DNA from 3 places in the Ensifer sp. SSB1 genome. Region 2 is predicted to be linked to each of the others. Evidence: riboswitches for the same ligand, from Rfam matches in the RefSeq annotation. Region 2 holds a riboswitch; each other region holds the start of a gene.

Region 1 (7,854 bases), on a different contig from region 2:
TTACCGGTCAGGCGGTTCCAGACCTCCAGATCCTTGTCGTCCTCGATGCGGTTCCAATTGATGGCGCGGATGCGGCTTGCGGATTTGGCGTGCATGTTCATGTCGTTGGACCTTTGTGATCGTGGGTGCCCCACATCTGCGCGGTGCGGGTATGGCCCCACATCCGCCTGCCGGCGCCTTCTCCCCGCGTACGGGGAGAAGGGACAATGCCGCACCGCCTAACATCATCGGGGCCGCCCGCATCTCGGGCGTTGGTATGGCACGTCCCCACTCCCCGCCTGCGGGGAGAGGGTTAGGGTGGGGGCCGTTTGAGCAATTGCTGGAACGCGGCGTTAGAGCGCGCAGGAAACGCAGCCCTGGACCTGCGTGCCCTCAAGCGCCATCTGCCGAAGGCGGATGTAGTAGATGGTCTTGATGCCCTTCTTCCAGGCGTGGATCTGGGCGCGGTTGATGTCGCGGGTGGTCGCCGTGTCGCGGAAGAAGAGCGTCAGCGACAGGCCCTGGTCGACGTGCTGGGTGGCCGCCGCGTAGGTGTCGATGATCTTTTCCGGCCCGATCTCGTAGGCGTCCTGGTAATAGTCGAGATTGTCATTCGTCATGAAGGCTGCGGGGTAATAGACGCGGCCGATCTTGCCTTCCTTGCGGATCTCGATCTTCGACACGATCGGGTGGATCGAGGACGTCGAGTGGTTGATGTAGGAGATTGAGCCCGTCGGCGGCACGGCCTGAAGGTTCTGGTTGTAGAGGCCGCCCTCGATCACCGCCCGTTTCAGTTCCAGCCAGTCTTCCTGCGTCGGGATCGCGATGCCGGCTTCCTCGAATAGTGCCTTCACCTTTTCGGTCGCCGGCAGCCACTCGGCCTCGGTGTATTTGTCGAAATAGTCGCCAGAGGCGTATTTCGAGTTTTCGAAGCCGGCGAAGCTCTTGCCCTTTTCGACCGCCAGCCGGTTCGATGCGCGGATGGCGTGGTAGGTCACCGTGTAGAAATAGATGTTGGTGAAGTCGATGCCTTCCTCCGAGCCGTAATAGATGCGCTCGCGGGCGAGATAGCCATGCAGGTTCATCTGACCGAGGCCGATCGCGTGACTGTCGTCATTGCCCTTTTCGATCGAGGGCACGGACGAGATGTGGCTCATCTCGGAGACGGCGGTGAGTGCCCGGATAGAGGTCTCGATGGTCTTGCCGAAATCGGCCGAGTCCATCGCTGCTGCGATGTTCAGCGAACCGAGGTTGCAGGAAATGTCCTTGCCCATCTTGGCGTAGGAGAGGTCGTCGTTGAATTCGCTCGGCTCGTTCACCTGCAGGATCTCCGAGCAGAGGTTGCTCATGGTGATACGCCCGGCGATCGGGTTTGCCCGGTTCACCGTGTCCTCGAACATGATGTACGGATAGCCGCTTTCGAACTGGATCTCTGCGATGATCTGGAAGAATTCGCGCGCCTTGATCTTCCGCTTGCGGATGCGGGCATCCTCGACCATCTCGCGATATTTTTCCGTCACCGAGATCTCGGTGAGCGGCACATCGTAGACCTGCTCCACGTCATAGGGCGAGAACAGGTACATGTCCTCGTTGTTGCGGGCGAGCTCGAAGGTGATGTCCGGGATGACGACGCCGAGCGACAGCGTCTTGATGCGGATCTTCTCGTCGGCGTTTTCGCGCTTGGTATCGAGGAAGCGCATGATGTCGGGGTGGTGGGCATGGAGATAGACAGCACCTGCGCCCTGACGCGCGCCAAGCTGGTTGGCGTAGGAGAACGAGTCCTCCAGAAGCTTCATGACCGGGATGACGCCGGAGGACTGGTTCTCGATCTGCTTGATCGGCGCGCCCATCTCACGGATGTTGGTGAGCGACAGCGCCACGCCGCCGCCGCGCTTGGAAAGCTGCAGCGCCGAATTGATCGCGCGGCCGATGCTCTCCATGTTGTCCTCGATCCTGAGCAAAAAGCAGGAGACGAGTTCGCCGCGGCTCTTCTTGCCGGCATTGAGGAAGGTCGGTGTTGCCGGCTGGAAGCGGCCGGAAATGATCTCGTCGACTAGGTCGCGGGCAAGCTCTTCATCGCCGCGCGCCAGCGTCATAGCCACCATGCAGACGCGGTCCTCGTAGCGCTCCAGGTAACGCTTTCCGTCGAAGGTCTTCAGCGTATAGGACGTGTAGTATTTGAACGCGCCAAGGAACGTCGGGAAGCGGAACTTCTTCGAATAGGCGTGGTCGTAGAGATCGCGCACGAAGTTGAAGGAATACTGGTCGAGAACCTCTTGCTCGTAGTAGCCCTCGGTCACCAGATAATCGAGCTTCTCGCGAAGGTTATGGAAGAACACGGTGTTCTGGTTGACGTGCTGGAGGAAGTATTGCTTCGCCGCCTGCCGGTCCTTGTCGAGCTGGATCCGCCCCTCTTCGTCATAGAGGTTCAGCATCGCGTTGAGCGCATGGTAGTCCAGCGCCGGTTCCGTCGCCTTCAGGGGGCGTTCGAGTGTTGAGACGTCCAAAATCTTTTCATCCCGTTTTTGACATTGGCGACGTCCTCATCGGTTCCGAGCAGTTCGAACCGGTAGAGGTAGGGCACCTGGCACTTGGCCGAGATCACGTCGCCGGCGATCCCGTAGGTCGCGCCGAAATTGCTGTTGCCCGCTGCGATCACGCCGCGGATGTGGGAGCGGTTGCCCGCGTCGTTCAGGAAGCGGATCACCTGTTTCGGCACGGCACCCCGGCCGTCGTCGCCGCAATAGGTCGGCACGACGAGCACATAGGGCTCCGAAATCGTAAGTGCGCCCTTACTTTCCTTGAGCGGTATACGGGCTGCGCGAAGGCCGAGTTTCTCGACGAAGCGATGGGTGTTTTCCGAGCGGCTGGAAAAATAGACGATCAGCCCCATCGCTTCTCTCCCTCAGGAAAGCGCGCTGATCATGTCCGGGCGGAACCCCGCCCAATGCCGCTCGCCGGCGACGACCACTGGAACCTGCCGGTAACCGAGACCCTGCACGAGCGCGAATGCATCGGAATCCTCGGAGATATCGACGATGCGATAATCGATGCCCTGGCGGTCGAGCGCGCGGGTGGTGGCGGTGCATTGGACGCAGGCGGGTTTGCTGTAGACGGTGATCGACATGGGTTCCTCGTGAGGTCTCGCAAATGGGCGCAAAAAGTCGTCGGGTCGCGCGAACGCGAACCGCAGGCTTGGCGATAGGGCACAAAACATCGTTCCCCGGTCGCCTCGACCGGAGTTGACGCCGGTAAGCTGGCCCCAGGTCGGTTACACAACCGGGCCGGCTCGTTCTTGTCGGGCGCTCAGGAATTCCGCGGGTGCGGGCTTTCAGGGCGCGGCCTTTCGATCAGGCGCGCAACAATGCGCACCCGTCCGCAGAAGGTGGATCTGAACTGGAAGAAACTGACATGACTTCACCCCGAAGCTTTCGACAGGCTGCCGGGGAGATGTCGAGACGATCGGGCAGGCTCATCCTGCCACGCACTCAACCCCTCCGGACACCCCGCCCGCGGACGTTTGTTGCTCGAGGCAGGTCTCCTGGCTTACGGGTCAAAGCTTCCATCCCGACCTTCCCGAGGCCTTATGCCTCAGTGGTCCAATTCCGGACAGTCGCTCTCCGTCTACAGTTGCGGGGGCAGCTGCGGCATAGCCGGGCGGAAACCCGCCGGCGCACCGTATTCCCGTCTTAGCTCCCAATCCTTGCGAATCGGAAGAACCTCGAACACTACATATAGTAGTAGATCGCATGTCCGCGTCAATAGGTGTGAGGTGCCTCCGGCCCGGGTGGGGAGGTGATTTCTTTCGCCATGTGGATAACAGGGCGTAAACGAAGGGGCGCTGCAAAGCCCGTTGGCGGGACGCTCTCGGCTTCGATGCCGCGCGCTCGCGCCTTTGTCCGTCATTTGCGGAGGGTACGATATTCCAGGAAGCGCCGGAGCGAATTTCTGCTCATTCGATCCGGCGGCTGGCAGGTGGCAGATTGCGACAGCTGAGAATTGTTACCGCTTCAGTCGCAGAGCGACATGCTGACGTCTTTGTTCTCTCCGGGCTGGGCGCGAGGCGAAGCCCGCGCCACGCGCGGCATGTCAACGCAGTCCCGCGTCGGTGAGGGCTGCGGCTTTTGTGCGTTGTCGTCCTTCGGCCAGTGCCACGGATCGGCAACGTCGCCGACGCGCGCCCGAATGTTCTCGTGGTCCCGCGTCAGGCCGATATCCCTCAGCTGGAACTCGCTGAAGGTATCGATGGCGATGGTTGGGCTGAGCACGTTCCCGGCCCGCTTCAGGACATGAAGGATCGTTGATCGCAGCGCGCTAAGCATTGCTATCCTCTTTGTTTTTGCTGTTGTGTTCGCGAAAAAAGTGAGGAATTTTGCCGCTTCGCGCAAAGCGATTTCTCGCATGCTGGCATAAAGAATGCTTATCTCAACGCAATGAGCAAGATTCCTCCCATGAGTGCGGTGCGCGCGTTCGAAGCGGCTGCCCGGCACCTGAGTTTCACCCGCGCCGCCGACGAACTCGGCATGACCCAGGCGGCGGTCAGCTACCAGATCCGGCTGCTGGAGGAGCGCATAGGCACGCCGCTCTTCGTCCGGCTTCCGCGCGAGGTGCGGTTGACGGCGGCCGGGCGGCAGCTGGCGCCGAAGGTGACGGAGGCGATCGACCTTCTCGGGGCGGCCTTTTCGGAAATCACCGACAAGACCGAACATCACCTGCATATCTCCATATTGCCGACCGTCGTGTCGAGCTGGCTCGGCTCCAGGCTCGCCTCCTTCCAGACGGCCCATCCGAACATCAGCATTCGGGTGCACATGTCGACGGAGCTGATCGACTTCAAGCGTGATGCAATCGATCTTGTCGTGCGTAGCGGCAATGGCGACTGGCCCGGCAACGACGTGTTTCCGCTTTTCCCGATCGATTACATGCCGGTCTGCACCCCTTCTTTCCGGGAAAAGCACCAGCTCAGGCATCCCTCCGACGTGCTGCGCGTGCGGCGCTTCGGCAATGCCAGCTGGTGGCGGCGATGGATGATCGAGACGGGGGTGGAGCCGCCGGCAAGCAACGGTACCGAGCTGATCTTCGACGTCCAGGCGATGGATGTCACCACGACACTCAACGACCATGGCATCGCCATTGCCGTTTCGACCTTTCTGATGGACGAACTTAGGAGCGGCCGACTGATCAGGCCGTTCGACCATGTGGTTCGCGACGGCCGTGCCTACTGGCTGGTCTATCCGCAAAGCAGTCGGCGGCAGAAGAAGATTCAGGCGTTTCGCGACTGGATCATCGCCGAGGCGGATGCGTCGAATGCGCTTCTTTCGTCCGTGATGGGAGAGCAGGGGCCTGTTTCGGTCTAAACCCCCGTGACGATTTCCCTTGCAGGTTGTTTCGCTGCAACCACTCTCGGTTGGCGCTCTCGGGCGAAGGTGAAACTTTCATGGAAAAACTGAAAATCAGCTGAGAACGGCTGTTACCAAACTGACATGGCAGCTCCCTAAAGACTGCGGCCAACCGCAGCCGGAGGGGAGATGACAACTCTCCGAAGCGCTTGCCTTGAAGCCATCGTCGGAGGCCGTTTCCATGAAGATCGTCCAGATCAGCGACACCCACCTCAGCCCGGCGAAGAGCCATTTCAACGACAATTGGGAGCCACTTCGCGCCTGGATCGAGGCGGTGGCACCTGATCTCGTCATTCACACCGGTGATGTGACCATCGACGGCGCCGACCACGAAGACGACATCACCTTTTCGCTCAACCTGATCGGTCAGCTGTCGATGCCGGTCGCGATCGTTCCCGGCAATCACGATGTCGGCCATCTGCCGGGCTCGCACCAGCCTGTGGATTCCGTCCGGCTTGCCCGCTGGCGCCGTCTCGCCGGTCCGGACTATTGGGGCCGCGACCATGGCGGCTGGCGGCTGCTCGGCCTCAACAGCCTGCTGATTGGCTTCGAGGACGAGGAAGAAGAGAGGCAATTTGCCTGGCTGGAGGAGCAGCTGCTTGGTCGCGACGGCCGCCGGGTGGCGATCTTCGCCCACAAGCCGCTCTTCGTCGACGACCCGGCCGAGGGCGACACCGGCTACTGGGGCATCCGTCCCCGCCAGCGCCAGCGGCTCTTTGATCTTTTCGCCGGAGCCGAGGTGGCGTTGCATGCAAGCGGTCACCTGCACTGGGCCTGGACCGGCAAACATGCCGGGACGTCGCTCGTCTGGGCGCCGCCGACCTCCTTCATCATCGACACGCTGGAACGGCCGATGCCGGGTGAGCGGCTGGTCGGTGCCGTCGTGCACGAACTCACCGATGCCGGCGTGACCAGCGAAATCGTCGCGGTGCCGGGTCTGACGAGCCACGTGCTCGACCCGATCGTCGAGGACGTCTATCCGCTCGCCGCCAAGAAGAAGGTTCGCGTGGAGGCGGCGCAATGAGCGTGCTTTCGCTGGATGGCATCACCAAGTCCTATGGCGGCAACGCCATCCTGAAGGGCGTCAGCCTGGAGGCGGAAGCCGGCGAGTTCATTGCGCTCGTCGGCCCTTCCGGCTGCGGCAAGAGCACGCTTCTGCGCATCGTCGCCGGCCTTGATCACGGCGATGCCGGCGAGATCGTCATCGGTGGCCGCAGTGTCGCGCGCAGGGCGGCGGCCGACCGCAACGTTGCGATGGTGTTCCAGTCCTACGCGCTTTATCCGCACCTGACGGCAGGTCAAAACATCGCCGTGCCGCTCGCCATGCGGCGCCTGACGGCGATGCAGCGCCTGCCGGTCATCGGAAATTTCCTGCCGGGGCAGAAGCAGATCCGCAGCGATATCCAGCGCCAGGTCAAGGAGATGGCTGGGGCGCTGAAGATCGACCATCTGCTCGACCGCAAGCCCGGGCAGATGTCCGGCGGCCAGCGCCAGCGCGTGGCGCTCGCCCGCGCCATGGTGCGCCGTCCGGCCGTCTTCCTGATGGACGAGCCGCTCTCCAATCTCGACGCGAACCTGCGCGTCCATGCCCGCGGCGAGATCGTCGATCTGCATCGTCGTGCCGGTGTGCCGACACTCTACGTCACCCACGACCAATCCGAAGCGTTGTCGATGGCCGACCGGGTCGCCGTCATGATCGGCGGCAATCTCTTGCAGCTGGCGAGCCCGAAGGAGATCTACGACAACCCCTCCCATATCGAGGTCGCGCGCTTCCTCGGCCAGCCGAAGATCAACGTCCTGGAGACCCGCACGGATACAGCGAGCATCGTGCGTTTCGGCGATCTGGTGCTCCTGGCAGGCCGCGGACAGGCGCCGGATGCGCCGGTGAAGTTTGCAATCCGTCCGGAATTTGTCCGCTTCCATGCGGCAAGCGCCGGCCGCTTGACTGCGCGGGTCGAGCGCATGGAGTTTCTCGGCTCCGAAGTCATCGTCCACGCCCGTCTCGATGCGATCGGCGAGGTGGTCACCGCCAAGTCAGCACCCGCCGAAGCCGCGGCACTCGCGATCGGTCAGCCCGTCGATGTCGCGTTCATGCCGGAACGGGCGATGCTGTTTGACGGCGAGGGCACCCGGGTGGCAGCCGAGCCGGTCGCCATCGCCGCGACGCTGGAGAAGGTCCATGGCTAGTGTCGCAACCTTCGAAACGGCGATCGCCGCGCCTGAGATGCGGGAAGGCCGCATCGCCTGGCTGCTGGCGCTGCCGGCCATCACGCTGCTCTTTCTCTTCATCCTGCTGCCGACCGCAGCCGTGATCGTGCTCGGGTTCACCGATTTCGAGCTCGGCTACAGCAACTGGCGCTTCGTCGGCTTCGAGAACTATGCCGAGCTTCTCGGCGACCGCACCTTCCGTCGCTCGCTCTGGAACACCGCCGTCTACACCGCGATCGTCACGCCGGTTTCGATCGTGCTGGCGCTG
Region 2 (7,854 bases):
TGCCAACAATGACATGAAGAAATTCATGCTGCGCGCTTTCGGCCTCGAAAATGAGGATCTGAGCACGCGAACGCTGAAGCGGATTCTGACCAGCGATCTCAATGACCCCAAGAGCTATGCCAACACCCTGCGCGACGAGCGCTACGTCAAACTCGTAAAGGCGTTCAACTTCAACCCGGACGGCACGCTTGGCGCACCGAAGCTGGCGCAGGGCGAAGCCGACATCATGAACACGGCCAAGGCATATGTGATTGCCAAGTCGCGTTTCGGCACGGATGAAGAAAAGAAGGTCGCCAAGGAGAAGGCGCAGGAGGAAGCCAAGTACTACACCGCCGAGATCGAAAAGGTGGAGACGCTCGACGCCTTCCTCGCCAACCGGCGTCTGGTTGATTTCGTTCTCGTCGGCGCCGGCATCGATCCGGAAACGGTCAAGACCGAATACCTCAAGGACATGTTCACGTCCAATCTCGACGATCCCAAGAGCTTCATCAATACCGACCCGAACGGGCTGAAATACCGCGAGATCGTCGCCTCCTTCAATTTCGACCAGGAGGGGAAGATCATCAGGGGTGAGGCGGGCCAGATCCAGACTCGGCGGGGACTTGTCACCACAATCGACCTCTATCTCAATCAGTCGCTTGAGGAGACGGAAGGCGCAGACAACGGCGGCGTCCGACTTGCGCTCTATTTCAAGCGCAAGGCCCCCGAGATCAACACCGCTTACGACATCCTGGCCGAGACCGCCCTGTTCCAGGTTATCAAGACGGCCTACAGCATGCCGGAGGGTCTGCAGAACGCCAAGATCGAGGCGCAGGCCGCCTATATCGAGCGTGTCGTCGACATCAAGGATCTGCAGGACCCGGAAAAGCTCGAGAAGCTCCTGCAGCGGTTCACGGCGCTTTATGACGTCGAAAACAACACGGACGTATCACCGGGGTTGGCAATCCTCAGCGGAAGCGGTGGAGGCGGTGTCAGCGCCGAGACACTCCTGTCCCTTTCACAGCTGCGCGCGGGCGGACGCTGACGCTACTCAACCCGAACGTATGAGTCGCTGCGGAAGGGCGCGGGCCTGCGGCTGAGGCGCGCCCGCTTCACCGGTCTGCGCGCAGCACCTTGTCCGGATTCATGACGCCTGCAGGATCAAACGCGTGTTTGATCCGTTGCATCAGTTCGATCTCGATCGGCGGACGGACCTCGGCAAGCTCGTCGCGCTTCAACTGGCCGATGCCGTGTTCGGCCGAGATCGAGCCGTTGTATTTCAGAACGATGCCGTGGACGATGGCGTTGATCTCGCGCCAGCGATCGAGGAAGGCCTGCTTGTCGGCGCCGACCGGCTGCGAGATGTTGTAGTGGATGTTTCCGTCGCCCATGTGGCCGAAGGAGCAGATGCGCGCTCCCGGGATCGCCTTCATGACAGCGGCGTCCGCTTCCTTCATGAAGGCGGGAATGCTGGAAACGGGCACCGAAACATCGTGCTTGATCGAGCCGCCCTCGGGCTTCTGCGCTGATGACATGCTTTCGCGCATATGCCACAGCGCCTTCGCCTGCGCCTCATTTGCGGCAATCACGGCGTTTTCGACGAGACCGGCGGCAAGGCCCTGTTCTAGAAGATTGTTGACCATGCGCTCGGCGCTTTCGGCCGAATCTGCGGTCGAGATATCGATCAGCGCGTACCAGGGATGGACGGTTTCCATCGGGTCACGAACACCGGGAATGTGTTTCGTGATGAATTCCACGCCGAGGCGCGGCATCAGCTCGAAGCCGGTCAGCGCCGGTCCGCAAAGACTGGAGGCCTTGTCGAAGAGGGTGAGCGCGTGCTCGACGCTGCCCACGCCGGCGAAGGCGACCTGATGCCCGAGCGGCTTCGGGAACAGCTTGAGCACCGCGCCGGTGATGACGCCGAGCGTGCCCTCCGCGCCAATGAAGAGGTCGCGCAGGTCGTAGCCGGTATTGTCCTTCTTCAACCGTCGCAGACCATCCCAGATCTCGCCGGTTGGCAGCACGACTTCGAGGCCGAGGCAAAGCTGGCGCATGTTGCCGTAGGCGAGCACGGCGGTGCCGCCGGCATTGGTGGAGAGATTGCCGCCGATCCGGGCGGAGCCTTCCGATCCGAGCGACAGCGGGAACAGGCGATTGTGATCGTCTGCCGCCTTCTGGATATCTGCGAGAATACAGCCGGCATCCGCAACGATCACGTTGCCGACCGGATCGATGTCACGAATCCGGTTGAGCCGTTCGAGAGAAAGCACGATGTCCGCCTTGCCTTCCCGCGGGATCTGCCCGGCGACGTGGCCGGTGTTGCCGCCCTGCGGCACGATCGCCGTGCGGGTCGCGCTGGCGAGTTTCATGATGCGTGAGACCTCGTCGATCGAGCCGGGACGCAGTACCATCGGCGTCGTGCCGCGATAAAGCCCCCGGGATTCGACGAGATAGCGCGCCTTGTCCGCTTCCGCGGTAAGCGCATTGGCGCTGCCGACGATCTCGATGAAGGAGGCGATGAGTTCGGGAGAGGGAAGCGTCGTCATGGGGCAGCCTTCGCATTGCGCTTGCGCGCGCTATCGGATCGGTCGATCTGAAGACGCGATCCTCGGTTCGTATCGCCTGCGATCATAACCGCAAACGCAGCCGCTCGCTGAGGGTGGGTGCGGAGCCGCACGCGATCTTACCCTCGTGGTGCCGCCGCCCGCTGCAGCCGGTCGATGATGGCTTCTCCCAATCCTTCCGAAGGGATGGGGCCGAAGGCGATCGTTGCAGCGCCGCTGGCGTCGGCCCGCTTCATATAGTCGAAGAGATTGGCGGCCGCTTCGCGCAGGTTTCCGGTCGGGCTCAGATCGAGAACGACAGCCGCCTGTTCCTCGCCGAGGACCCGGCCGCCGCCGAAACGGATCAGGGCCTCGCCCGCCCGCACGTCGGTGGCTTCCAGCCTGACGGCAGCACCCGGCGCATAATGCGAGGCCAGCATCCCCGGAGCCTCGATCGTCGCACCCGCGGTTTCCGCCCTGATCACCGGGCGGTCGAGCAGGCGCTCGATCTCGGCGGCATCGAGGCCACCCGGCCGGAGAAGCCGGATCTCGTCGCCATCGACCTTGATGATCGTTGACTCGAGCCCGATTTGCGCCGGACCGGCATCGAGGATCAGTTTCAGCTTTTCTCCGAGATCGGCATCGACATGGTCCGCACTGGTCGGGCTGATCTTGCCCGAGGTATTGGCACTCGGTGCGGCCAGAGGTCGTCCGAAGCGGGCGATCACCCGGCGCGAAAAGCCGTCGGGCATGCGAATGCCAAGCGTGTCCAGGCCGGCTGAGGCGAGGGCGTGCACGGTACTCTCGGGCCGCTGCGGCAGGATCAGCGTCAGGGGGCCGGGCCAGAACGCTTCCGCCAGGCGTCGGGACAGGGGATCGAAGCGCACATGGGCCTCGGCCATTGCCATGTCGGAAACATGCGAGATCAGCGGATTGAAGCGCGGCCGGCCTTTCATCTCGTAGATGCGGCTGATCGCATCGGGATTGGTGGCATCGGCGGCAAGGCCGTAGACGGTTTCGGTCGGGATGGCGACCGGTTCGCCCTCGGCGAGAACGGCGCAGGCGCGATCGATCGCGCGGTCCGGTTCCATATCCGTGTCGATGATCTCTGCCATGCCGTTTCCTTTCCGACGCTTCCTTAACGGACGCGCCGGGAAAACAGAACGATTTTCTTTGCAGGGAGCGGGCTGCTGGCTCAGAAGCTGCGAATGATCCGGCGCAGTGCGTCGTCACGGGCACCCAGCATCAGCACGTTCTTGAGAGCGACCTTTGGGTCGTCGGTGCGGAAGAGAAGCCCGTTGTCGCGGACGTTGCGATTGATGACCATCTGTCCGTCTTCGGCGTTCGGTTCGATCGCGACGGCAAAGTACATGCGGGAATAGCCGGCCCGGATGCGGTCGAAGAAATGCGTCTCGTCACCAAGGTCGCTGAAAAAGTTGGCGAAATAGAACGACCAGGTGATGTCCTTGGAAGGTGTGACCGCCGTCCGCGCGGCCGTCACGTGGCAATAGCCGAGGTGCGGTTTGCCAACGAGCGTGCGGTGGAAGATCAGCTTGGGAAACTGGATCGAGGCATGAAAGCCGTTGATCCGCTTGTGCGTCGTGTCCCCGGCGGTCGAAAGCTTCTTGCCGGTTCGGTCAGCGACTTCCTCATAGCTCAGGTAGCGTCGCTCGCTCGGCATCCATTGCCGGCGGTTGATCCGGCCGGTGCGCAGAAACTCGGTGTGAACTGCCGTCTTCGGCATGATCGCCGGCGGCTTCTCGGCCGCTGCGTCGTAATATCTGAGCTTTGCCATGATTGTCAGCGCGCCATCTGCCTGCCGGACATCTTCGTCCGCCGGCGAGACTAGCGGCTTATGGTTAATGAAGAATTTCCTTTCGCTAGCGGGACATGGCTCCTGACATCAATGGGAATGTCGCAAACGGGCGAAACCTTCCCGCGCCTGCGCCATATCGGTCGCAAAAGACGGCATATGCCTATTTTTTGATCTATCTATATGTTTATAAAGTGAAAAAGTTTCGTATCCGCTTGCGGACGACGGTTTCAGACGTGTCGTCATTCTGGAATTCGATGTCGCTATCCGGCGCCTGCCAAGACGGTTTCCGCGATTACATATCCTTACTCAGGGTGTCGTCTTCCAGAAGGGAAGGCGGAGAATTGGGAAGCCGGTCAAATCCCGGCGCTGCCCCCGCAACGGTGGTGGAGCGAAAGCCTCGGCGAAGGCCACTGGACGGTTCGTCCGGGAAGGCGCCGGGCTGGTCCGCAAGGACGGCTCCTGAGCCCGGAAACCAGCCTTGACACACATAACCGTAACGGGTTGCGGCGGGCAGCCGGATCGGAGCCGAGAACGCATGGGCGCATGCCCGTGCGGGTTCCTGTCCTGCCTCTCCGAAACATGGCGCATGAGGACAGGACATGGATACCAAGACCGATATGCTTCGCAAGCTGAAGGGCCGGCGTGACGGCTACAGCCTCGATCGGGCCTTCTACATCGACCCCGACTACTACCGGCAGGATCTGGAAAGCATCTGGTACAAGGACTGGTTGTTCATCGGCCATGACTGCGAAATTCCGCGAGCCGGCAACTACTTCACTGTCCAGGTCGGCGACTATCCGGTTGTTGTTACCCGCGATCGCCAGGGCACGATCCGTGCGCTGCACAATTCCTGCCGGCATCGCGGTTCCCGCGTCTGCACGCAAGCAAAGGGCTCCTCGGCAAAGCTCGTCTGTCCCTATCACCAGTGGACCTACGAACTCGACGGATCGCTGCTCTTCGCACGCCAGATGGGCGAGGATTTCGACAAGGCGGCCCACAGCCTGAAGCCGATCCATTGCGAAACGGTCGGCGGCTACATCTTCATCAACCTGTCGGAGACGCCGGCCGATTTTGCGGCCTTCCGCGAACTCGCCACGCCCTATCTCGCGCCGCACCGGCTGGGAGAGACCAAGGTCGCCTTCGAAAGCACGATCATCGAAAAGGGCAACTGGAAGCTCGTCTGGGAAAACAATCGCGAGTGCTATCATTGCGCCGCCAATCATCCGGAGCTCTGCCGCACCTATCCGGAGGCGCCGACTGCGACCGGGGTACAGGGCGCCAAGGATGATCCGGTGATAGCCGCCCATTGGGCGAAGTGCGAGGCCGAGGGCCTGCCGAGCGAATTCCGGATGTCGCCGACCGGCCAGTTCCGTGCGGCGCGCATGCCGCTGGTCGACAATGCCGAAAGCTACACCATGTCGGGGAGGGCCGCCGTCAAAATGGCGTTGTCGGCCGATGTCGGGCAGAAGCAGATCGGCACGCTTCTGATGTTCCATTACCCCACCACCTGGAACCATGTGCTTTCCGACCATGCCATCACCTTCCGTGTTCTGCCGCTCGGACCGGAACTCACGCAGGTGACGACCAAGTGGCTGGTCAACAAGGACGCGGTCGAGGGCGTCGACTACACGCTCGATGACCTGACCCATGTCTGGACCGAGACCAACGACCAGGATCGCCAGATCGTCGAAGAAAACGCCTTCGGCATCCGCTCGCCGGCCTATGAACCAGGCCCCTATTCACCGGACCATGAAGGCGGCGTGATGCAGTTTGTCGAATGGTACAGCAAGTTTATGGAGCAGCGCCTTGCAGGCGATGCGGCTCCGCTGTCAAAGGTCGCCTGACATGCAGATGGCATCCTCCTTCCACCATTTCGACGAGCTGCATGTCTGGATCGACCGGCAGCAGATGCTCGAATGCACCTCGGCGGTCGTTGAAACCGCCGATGTCATGACCTTCACCTTTCGCGCCGAAAAGCCGGCCTGGTTTCGCTACCTGCCCGGCCAGTTCGTCACCCTGGAACTGCCGGTCGCCGACGAACCGGTCATGCGCACCTATACGCTGTCGTCCACACCATCGAGGCCGTTGTCGATTGCGGTGACGGTCAAGGCACAGGCCGACAGCATCGGCACGCGCTGGATGTTCGACCATCTGAAGCCTGGCGTGAAACTGAGAGCCTTCGGGCCGCTCGGCGACTTCAGCTTCGTCCGCCATCCCGGTGAAAAGTACCTGTTTATCTCCGCGGGGTCCGGCATCACGCCGATGATGTCGATGACACGCTGGATGGCGGATTGCGTACCGGAGACGGACGTCACCTTCATCTCCTGCGCGCGCCGGCCGGACGACCTCCTGTTCCGTTCCGAGCTGGAGGTGCTGGCGACTCAGATGTCCGGGTTGAGCCTCGGCTTTATCGTCGAGGGCCACGAAGCGCGCCACGGCTGGCACGGGCTGCGCGGCCGCATCGATGGCGCCAAGCTGCCGCTGCTTGCGCCGGATTTCATGGAGCGCACCGTCTTCTGCTGCGGTCCGGAACCGTTCATGCGCGGCGTGCGCGAGATGCTGAAGGCGGCAGGCTTCGACATGGGCCGCTACCACGAGGAGAGCTTCCAGCCTGCGGCCGCACCGGCGGCGGAGGAGATCGCTGTGCGCGCCGGCGTGGTGGGCGACAGCGAGGTCGCTGCCGCCAAGGTCGCTTTCACCATGAGCGGCAAGGAGGTCGAGGCGAAGCCAGGTCAGACGATCCTGCAGACGGCGCGTGCCAATGGTGTGCGGATCGGTGCTGCCTGCGAGGGCGGCATCTGCGGCACCTGCCGGGTGATGAAGGTCGCGGGTGACGTCGAGATGAACCACAATGGTGGCATTCTCGATGACGAGATCGACGAGGGTTACATCCTCGCCTGCTGCTCGCGGCCCCTGGGAGATGTCCAGATCGAAGCCTAAAGGATCAGGGCGTGTTGCAGGGCGGCGGCTGGACGGTCGCGGGCCCTGCACCGCCGGTAACGGCCGATGGCTTGGAGCATCCGCCCTGTGCGGCGTCATCGGCAGCGATGGCTACCTGCATGGCGCGTTCGTGGTGGGCGAAGTCGATGGAGCCGGTCACCAGCATGTCGACGCCGCTGCCGGCCCCGCTTGTGGCACCGGCACGGCTGATGAGCAGCGGCTCGCTAAACGTCGCGGTCGCCCGTGCGACCGCGTGCGTGCCCGTTCCCTGCTCGGCTTGGGCGATAAGGGTAAGCGGCAACGGCTTTTCAGCCAGCAATGCGCCCTGCGCCCAGATCGCCTTTAGCGCCTGCGGCGACATCGCCGCGACATTCACGTCGATGTCGTCGAGTGTTCCGGGCACGCGGTAGGGACAGCGCCGCTTGCCGCAATTGATGCCGGAGGAAAACTGCCACAGCGCGTAGCTGTCCCAGTTGCCCATGGGGAAGACCTGGCGGATATCCGGCTTGTAGCGGGCGTACCAAAGCGGCAGGCGCGACAGCAGCCGGTATTTGGCACGGTGCGCAGCGATATATT
Region 3 (7,854 bases), on a different contig from region 2:
CTTCAACAAAGAGTGATTTTGTCGGGGTCGGCCCGGAAATATACTTGCGGCCGGCCAGGGCCGGAAAGGCGGAATGCTGAAACCGACGGAAAATGCCGAACTATTTCAGATCGATAGTCTGCAGAGGGCGGCGTTCGGCTACTTTCTCGAATATGTGGATCCAGTCACCGGATTGATCGCGGATACGTCGCTTCCGGGTGCGCCGTCGAGCATTGCGGCGACCGGCTTCGGCCTTTCCTGCTATCCCATCGGCGTCGAGCGCGGGTGGATCTTGCGCCGCGAGGCGGTCGGGCGGGTGTTGACCACGCTGCGTTTCCTGGCTGAAAGCCCGCAGTCGCGCGACCGGGGCGCGAGCGGCTATCGCGGGTTCTACTATCACTTTCTCGATATGCGCACCGGCGCGCGCACCTGGCGCAGCGAGCTTTCGACCATCGACACGGCGCTGCTGATCGCCGGCTGCCTGACGGCTTCGGCCTACTTCTCCCGCGAAGATGAAGAGGAAGGCGAGATCCGCGCGCTTGCCGAACGGCTCTATGCGCGGGTCGACTGGCGCTGGGCGTTGAACCGGAGTGAGACGCTGACGATGGGCTGGCGCCCACCGGGCCGATTCCTGAAGTATCGCTGGCAAGGGTATAGCGAGGCGCTGCTGCTCTATGTGCTGGCGCTCGGGGCGCCAGAGCACGCAATCGAACCGGAGCATTATACCGTCTTTACGGACGATTATGCCTGGATCGCGGTTCAAGGCGGGTGTCATCTCCACGCGGCGCCGTTGTTCATCCACCTGGTCCCGCAGGCCTGGCTCGATCTTCGCGGCCTCGGCGATCGGCCGATGCGGGGAAGGGGAACCGACTATTTCGAAAACAGCCGGCGAGCTATCGGGCTGCAGCGTGACTATGCGCGGCAAAACCCGGGCCGCTTCGCCGGCTATGGCGAAGACCTCTGGGGGCTCAGCGCCTGCCACGCGCCACATGGCCAGCTGCGCCTCAAGGACGGGCGCTGGCAGCGACTTCGGGGCTACGCCAATCGCGGCGCACCTTTCGGTCCGGATGACGGCACGCTTGTGCCCTGGGCGGCGGCGGCCTGTCTGCCGTTCTGTGCGGATGCGTCGCTATCGGCGCTCAGCCACATGACGGCCAGCTACCCCGGGCTTCTGAAGGCGGGGCGCTTTCCGGGCGGCTTCAATCCGAGCCTCCCGGGCGAGGGGCCGGAGGGGTGGATCGACGCGCGCGTCGTCGGCCTTGACCAAGGGCTCGTCGTGATGATGATCGAGAACTGGCGGAGCGGCTTCGTCTGGGAGTTGACGCGTAGTCTGCCTGCGATCCGGCACGGACTTGAGCGTGCGGGATTTGAAGGTGGCTGGCTGGCGACGGAGACGGTATGAATTTGGGAGGCCAGCAACAGATTGCGCAGACCGGGGAAGGATATCCGCCCCGGGTGCTGGCAGTGGTCGAGCGGTTGTGCGCTCAGTTCCCTGACGCTGGTGTCTCGCTCGGGCCGGCGGACGGAGCCTTCAGCGCACCGGCCGGCTTCTGGGCTGCGGGCGGGGCCGGGATCGAGGAGAGCCTCGCCTATCAGGACTTTTTCGCAGTCGGCATGACGGACCGGATCCGGGCCGCGCATCTGATCGCCTTTTACAGTCGCCAGGTAAGTGTGGTTCTCGGCGCGCTCTATCTCGGTGCGGGCGTCCAGGCTGAGATCGCCGGCATTCGCTTTGAAGACTGGAGCCGCCTTTACCAGGACCGCGCGGTTGCCGGCAAACGCTACCATTTCCAAGTGGATCTGGCGGAGAGATTGCAGCAGCCGGAATGCATCGGCGTTTTCGAGCGCGGCTTCACAGCCCATCTGGCGCCGGTCATCGCGATCCTGAAGAAACGCTCGGGGCTTTCCTCCGGGGCGCAGTGGCGGCTGGCGGCGGATTCGCTTGCCGGCGCGTTCCTGGAGATCGGACGGGCGATCGGGGACGAAGCGCGCGGCATGGCTGAGGCGCTCGCGATCGTCAAACGGCCGGGTTCGCGGCTGTTTTCGGAAGAGATCGGCTACGAGGAGATCTCCGCCACCGATCCGGCAAGCGGCGCGCAACTGTCGTGCCAGTACCGGATCCGCTGCGGCTGTTGCCTCTATTTCAAGACGGAGGGCGGCGGCTTCTGCGATACCTGCGTCCTGCTGGAGCCGGACGATCGCCGCGTGCGGCTGGCAGCGCGTCTGACGCAAAACGGCGGGGCTTGAACCCCGCCGTTTTATGTTCTGGTGCCTGCTGAGGCACATTGGGTTCAATGCGATTTGAGGAAGCGCTCGTTGATGAAGCCGGAGACGACGCCGAGAACGATCCAGAAGGCGAGCGTGGTGGCGAGCGCGGCGACCGCGAACTCGGCGCCGAGCACGGCCGGGACGTTGCTGGAGATATCGAGTGGCTGCGGCGCGCCGTAGACATGGGGTGCGGCGATCAGGACGAGGCCGGCAACCTTGGATACGATTTCCTCGCGCAGAACCAGGAGATAGAGGCCGACTGCGGAGAGAGCGACGGTTGCCAGCCACCAGGTTTGGCGGTCGCCGAGTTCGGCTGCCGGGAAGCCCGGCAGTTCCGGCGGCAGGCCGATCGCCGGCAGCATGTGCACCGCGAGCCAGCCGCAAGCGCCCCAGAGTGCGCCGTTCCTAAGCGTGATCGGATAGCCGATCACCAGGCTGACGCCGGCGAGCAGCAGGCCGAAGCCGGAGCCGGTGACGAGGTTTGCCATCAGCGTGCCGGAGAAGCGGCTCAAACCGAACATGATGCCGCCTTCCTCATGTTCGCCTTCGTGCGCATAGGCCGGCGTGATCGGCGACAGCGCGTCGAGCACGGCGCCAAGCGGCGATACCGCCTTCAGCGACGAATGCTGGTCATGGCCCTCGGCGGCCGGCTGTGCCGCACCCGGCTGGCCGGCCGGCTGTTCGGTCGCGGCCGGAGCCTCGCCTTCGAATTGCTCCGCATGCAGGATCAGCGGCGTTACCCGCAGTTCCTGGGCGCCGGTCATGAAGACACCGGCAATCAGTCCAGCCACGATCGCGGCCAGAAGCGTTCTGACAATCATCTTGAATTCCCTCGATAACGGCAAACGCCACGCGTTTCGGCGTGGTTGTTGAGCCTTCCCATTCGCTGTGCCACACGGACGGTGCTTGCATGTTCGCCAAAGCGCCATGCGCAAACGCCGACATCCGGCGTGAGCCGGATGCATTCAGGTCCGCAGCTATTTCGATGCGGAACGTTGTTCACGTTCCGGCGCATCGTTTAGTGGCAGGGGAAGCCGTAGGAGTGGCGGGTGTCGTGCGCGGTGTCGTGCAGCACGGCCGAATTGGCAAGGCCGGCACCGAAGACGAGGAATGCGCCGATGAAAAGGGCGATGACGCCAGCGGTCAGACGATCGCTGAGGGAGAGCGGGGTGCTCGAAATGGTAGACGTAGCCATGACAACCTCCGTGATGGCATCGGGAAATTCCCGGTGTGGGCCCTATGCCCGTATCGAGTGGCAGGTTTCCTGGCTCACGGCGCTGGGCGAAATGCCCGGGATCTGCCTCGCCTTCCCAGTTCGACCCCTCTCTCGGGGCCTGTTCCAGTGGCTTCTTCCGGATTGCTCCGGAACGGCAAGATCAACGTCGCTCTACAGTCGCGGGGTCGGCCGTGATTTGAATGCCCAGCATGGGTCCATCCGTCACGTTCCCGTTTACTCCCGAAACGCGTTCGCGTCCCGGGAACCAATCGATCCAAAATGATTAGGAGCGTGTCATGGCGTTGTCAATTGAGCCTGCGCCGCCGGCCGCTTCATCCGCGACAAAATCGCGAAGCATCATCTGCTTGTAGGCCTCGACGATGCGGTCGCCCTCCGGCCGATCGACCGAGACGGCAAGTCGCATGGTGCAGTCGCCGAGATGCATGATCAGGAAGGCAGCGCTGTCGATCATTTCGCGCGGCGTCTCGGGCGCAAAGCGGGCCCAGACATCGGCCAGAAGCTTGCCGCCGGTGCGGCTTTGCAGAAGATCGACCTCACGCAGCGCCTTGTCGGCCTGCATCGCCGACCAGATGTCGCGCATGACAGGCTCGGCCAGGAACATGTCGTAGTAGATGTCGAACAGCAGTGAGAAGGCGTCGCGCAGTTCTGCCATCGACGTGACCTTGGCGAGTTCGGCGGCGATGCACTCGTTGCACACGGCATTGTAGCGCTCGGCCAGCGTACGCACGATCGCCGCCTTGTCCGGGAAGTACTGGTAGAGCGACCCGATCGAAATCCCCGCCTTTTCAGCGACTTCGCTCATGCGCATGGCGTCGCTGCCCTTCTCCTGGATGAGTGCCGTCGCGCAGGCAAGGATCTGCTCCACGCGCTCGCGGCTGCGCTTCTGGCTGGGCGTCCGGCGCAACGTGGTCTCGTCGTCGGCGGGAAGTGTGGCGGGGCTTGCACCTGGAATCATGAGTAATGCTCACATTTTGACTTGACTCCTAAAATACGAGGATTTATCACATTTGCAAATGTGAGAGATACTCATGTTTGTTGGTGAAACCTCAGGAGGAAACGATGTCTCAGAAAGTCACACTGGTTTTGGGCGGTACCGGCAAGACGGGGCGGCGCGTGGCCGAGCGCCTTCGGGAGCGGGGCATAGCGGTGCGCATCGGCGCCCGTTCGGCGTCGCCGTCCTTCGACTGGACGGACGAGGCGACCTGGGTGCGCGTCCTTGAAAATGTCGATCGCATCTATGTCTGCTACCAGCCGGATCTGGCGGTGCCGGGCGCCGTCGACGTCATCGACCGGTTCTCGAGCCTTGCCGTTCGCTCGGGCATCAAGCGGCTGGTGCTGCTGTCGGGCCGCGGCGAGGACGAGGCGGAAGCGGCCGAGCGCGCGCTGCAGGCCTCCGGCGCCGACTGGACGGTCATCAGTGGCAGCTGGTTCTTCGAGAATTTTGACGAAGGCTTCTTGGCCGATGGCGTGATGAGCGGGTCGGTCTTCCTGCCGGTGGACGAGGTCACTGAGCCCTTCGTCAGCTGCGACGACATTGCCGATGTGGCGGTCGCGGCGCTTCTGGACGACGCACATATCGGCAAGGTCTATTCGCTGACCGGCCCGCGGCTGATGACCTTTGCCCAGGCCGTGGCCGAGATCGCCGTCGCGGCCAACCGCCGGATCGCCTATCAGCCGGTGCCGATTGACGATTTTGCGGCACAGCTCAAGGCCGACGGCGTGCCGGATGACTATGTCGCACTCATCCGCTATCTCTTCTCCTCGGTGCTCGACGGACGCAATTCCAGCATGACGTCCGATGTCGAGCGCGTGCTTGGGCGGCCCCCGCGCGACTTTGCGGATTATGCCCGGGAAACCGCAGCAACTGGTGTTTGGAGTATTGCCGCATGATCCCGCTGATCCCCGCTCTGGCGTTTGCCGCCGCGATCGGTTCCGGCCTGATGGCCGGACTGTTCTTCATCTTCTCGGTCTGCATCATGCAGGCCCTGTCGCGGCTGCCGCCGGAGCAGGGGATCGCCGCGATGAACGCCATCAATGTCGTGATCCAGAACCCGATCTTCCTCAGTGCTTTCATGGGCACCGCGCTGCTCGGTCTGGTGCTCGTCGTCATGGCCTTCCTCTCGGGCGGCGAGGGCAGGTGGTGGCTTGCCGCCGGCGGCATCGCCTATGTCGTCGGCGTGCTTCTGGTGACGATCATCTTCAACGTGCCGATGAACGATGCGCTCGCCGCTGCAGCCCCCGGTCAGGCGGCGACCGATCTCTGGCATGAGCGCTATCTGACCGATTGGGTCTGGTGGAACCACGTGCGCACCTTCGCATCGATCGGCGCGCTGGCGCTCTTCGTTCTCGGTTTCGCCCGCGCCTGACGAAAAGCGCCGGCAAGTCGATCCTTGCCGGCGCCTGTAGGCGTCTTGACCTCTAAGCCCATTCCGCCGTCACGGCTTCGGAATACGCGCGTCATATTGCGCTTCCAGGTCGGCAAACTTGCTCCAGAAGGCTGCCGGCTTTTCGCCTTCGAGCAGAGCGCGCAAAATGTCGAGATGCACGTGCCAGCCGGCGGAAAAGCTGGTCATGATGGCACGATCGGCGATGCGTTTATGGGTGACAACGAGCAGCACCTTGTCGCCGCGAGGGCTGAGCTCGAAGCGGACCTCCGAGGGCGTGCCGGTCTCTTCGTTCCAGGTATAGGCGAGCAGCCGCGGCGGCTCCCAGGCGAGCACGTGACCGTAATTGCGCACCTCGCCGGCATGCGCGGCATATTTCTGCGGCGGCCGATCGTCTTCCGCTGTCAGTTCCGAGTGGCGGAAGACGTGCTCGACCGCGGCACCTTCGCACGAGCCGATCGTGCCCGATGCCATCCAGAGCCGACGCTTGCTTTCCTCGGTCAGATAGGACCAGACCCGCTCGATCGGGCCCGGCAGCAGGCGTTCGATGCGCACCGCGTCCGGTGCGATGACGCGACCGTAATCGGTACCGGCAAAGGCTGTGGCAGACGAAGTCATGGCTTTTCCTCCGGATCATTTTGGATAGTGGCGTCTTCGGCCAGAAGCAGCGCCTCGAGTGCGTCGATGCGGGTCCGCCAGAAGGCTTCGTAATGGCGCATCCACTCCATGCCTGCATGCATCGGCGCGGCATCGAGCCGGCACACATGCGTGCGACCTTTCACTTCGCGGCGCACCAGACCTGCTCCTTCCAGCACCTTGATGTGCTTCGATGCCGCGGCCAGCGAGATCGAGAACGGCGCCGCAAGCTCACCCACCAGTCTTTCGCCCTGCGAAAGGTCCTGGAGCATGGCGCGCCGCGTCGGGTCCGAAAGCGCGTGAAACACGGCATCGAGATGTGCGTTCTGATATTCAACCATATCGTTGAATATCGTCGCGATCGACCTAATTGTCAACCGTTCGGTTGAATTTAAAAGTATCGCGAAAAGAGACCGGGCCGCGGTGGATCGTCGTGGACGCGCCGTCCCCTCCAGGCAGCGAGCGCATCCGCGAGATCGTCGGTTGGCACCATCTGGGCAAACTGTTCGCTTTCGACCAGCAACCCCTCGGCGATCGACATGTTGAGGCCGCGGGTTACGGCATTGATGATCGAGCGGATGGCGAGGGGGGAGTGCGCCATGATGCGTTTTGCTAGGTCACGGGCGGAAGCGATCAGTTCCTCATGCGGGACGACGCGGTTGACGAGCCCTAGCTCCAGCGCGCGATCGGCCAGGAAATCCTCGCCGGTCAGGAGCAGTTCGATTGCGCGCTTGCGGCCGGCCAGCCGCGGCAGGCGCTGGGTGCCGCCGAAGGTCGGCGGCATGCCGAGCTTGATCTCCGGCTTGGCAAAACGTGCCTTGTCGCTAGCAATTGCCAGATGCACGGCCTCGGTAATCTCACAGCCGCCGCCATAGGCGAGCCCGTTGACGGCGGCGATCACCGGTTTCGGGAAGGCTTCGAGCCGGGCCGTCAGGCCCTGACCGCGGCGAACGAAATCGCGCACGGCCGGGTTCACGCCCTTGGCCACGCTTTGCGAGAACTCATGGATATCGCCGCCGGCGGAAAAGGCTCGCTCGCCGGCGCCGGTGATGATCACCGCGCCGATCTCGTCGTTCACTTCGATCTCGTCGAGAAGGCTCATGAGCCGGTCGATCAGCTCGTAGTTGAGCGCGTTGAGTTTCTGCGGACGGTTGAGAGTGAGGACGGCGATGCCCTCTGATATCTGCATCAGCACAGTGTTCGACATGGTTGCTCTCCGGCAGGTGTTGACGGGGAGAGGCTAGGTGAGGGAAGATGCGATGTATATTCACTAGTCGGTATACATCAGAGATGGCGAAACCAGAGAAATCGACCCGGGACGTGATCGTCGCAGCGGCGGAAAAGCTGTTT

Evidence for each region. A riboswitch is a leader RNA that binds a small molecule or an ion and turns the genes downstream of it on or off. The one in region 2 is predicted to bind cobalamin.
Region 1: linked by a shared signal. The riboswitch ahead of nrdH (glutaredoxin-like protein NrdH) and the one ahead of I8N66_RS00305 (aromatic ring-hydroxylating dioxygenase subunit alpha) in region 2 are both predicted to bind cobalamin.
Region 3: linked by a shared signal. The riboswitch ahead of I8N66_RS05945 (CbtB-domain containing protein) and the one ahead of I8N66_RS00305 (aromatic ring-hydroxylating dioxygenase subunit alpha) in region 2 are both predicted to bind cobalamin.

The regions. Positions count from the first base shown of each region.
Region 1 covers NZ_JAEPRP010000077.1:17,869-25,722, reverse strand. Annotated here, with positions in the region: gene nrdF (class 1b ribonucleoside-diphosphate reductase subunit beta) at 1-101, opposite strand, end outside; gene nrdE (class 1b ribonucleoside-diphosphate reductase subunit alpha) at 333-2,486, opposite strand; gene nrdI (class Ib ribonucleoside-diphosphate reductase assembly flavoprotein NrdI) at 2,456-2,872, opposite strand; gene nrdH (glutaredoxin-like protein NrdH) at 2,885-3,106, opposite strand; cobalamin riboswitch at 3,493-3,718, opposite strand; gene I8N66_RS19470 (hypothetical protein) at 3,990-4,367, opposite strand; gene I8N66_RS19465 (LysR substrate-binding domain-containing protein) at 4,431-5,336, shown strand; gene I8N66_RS19460 (metallophosphoesterase) at 5,560-6,402, shown strand; gene I8N66_RS19455 (ABC transporter ATP-binding protein) at 6,399-7,565, shown strand; gene I8N66_RS19450 (sugar ABC transporter permease) at 7,558-7,854, shown strand, end outside.
Region 2 covers NZ_JAEPRP010000001.1:62,610-70,463, reverse strand. Annotated here, with positions in the region: gene I8N66_RS00325 (DUF1217 domain-containing protein) at 1-1,024, shown strand, start outside; gene I8N66_RS00320 (FAD-binding oxidoreductase) at 1,092-2,525, opposite strand; gene I8N66_RS00315 (L-threonylcarbamoyladenylate synthase) at 2,663-3,637, opposite strand; gene I8N66_RS00310 (DUF6656 family protein) at 3,718-4,317, opposite strand; cobalamin riboswitch at 4,631-4,834, shown strand; gene I8N66_RS00305 (aromatic ring-hydroxylating dioxygenase subunit alpha) at 4,938-6,182, shown strand; gene I8N66_RS00300 (hybrid-cluster NAD(P)-dependent oxidoreductase) at 6,184-7,278, shown strand; partial or broken gene I8N66_RS00295 (GH25 family lysozyme) at 7,424-7,854, opposite strand, start outside.
Region 3 covers NZ_JAEPRP010000015.1:13,828-21,681, forward strand. Annotated here, with positions in the region: gene I8N66_RS05930 (glucoamylase family protein) at 74-1,381, shown strand; gene I8N66_RS05935 (ferric iron reductase) at 1,378-2,226, shown strand; gene I8N66_RS05940 (CbtA family protein) at 2,271-3,068, opposite strand; gene I8N66_RS05945 (CbtB-domain containing protein) at 3,266-3,442, opposite strand; cobalamin riboswitch at 3,484-3,748, opposite strand; gene I8N66_RS05950 (TetR/AcrR family transcriptional regulator) at 3,747-4,439, opposite strand; gene I8N66_RS05955 (NAD(P)H-binding protein) at 4,544-5,374, shown strand; gene I8N66_RS05960 (anthrone oxygenase family protein) at 5,371-5,850, shown strand; gene I8N66_RS05965 (SRPBCC family protein) at 5,920-6,486, opposite strand; gene I8N66_RS05970 (metalloregulator ArsR/SmtB family transcription factor) at 6,483-6,845, opposite strand; gene I8N66_RS05975 (crotonase/enoyl-CoA hydratase family protein) at 6,896-7,711, opposite strand; gene I8N66_RS05980 (TetR/AcrR family transcriptional regulator) at 7,795-7,854, shown strand, end outside.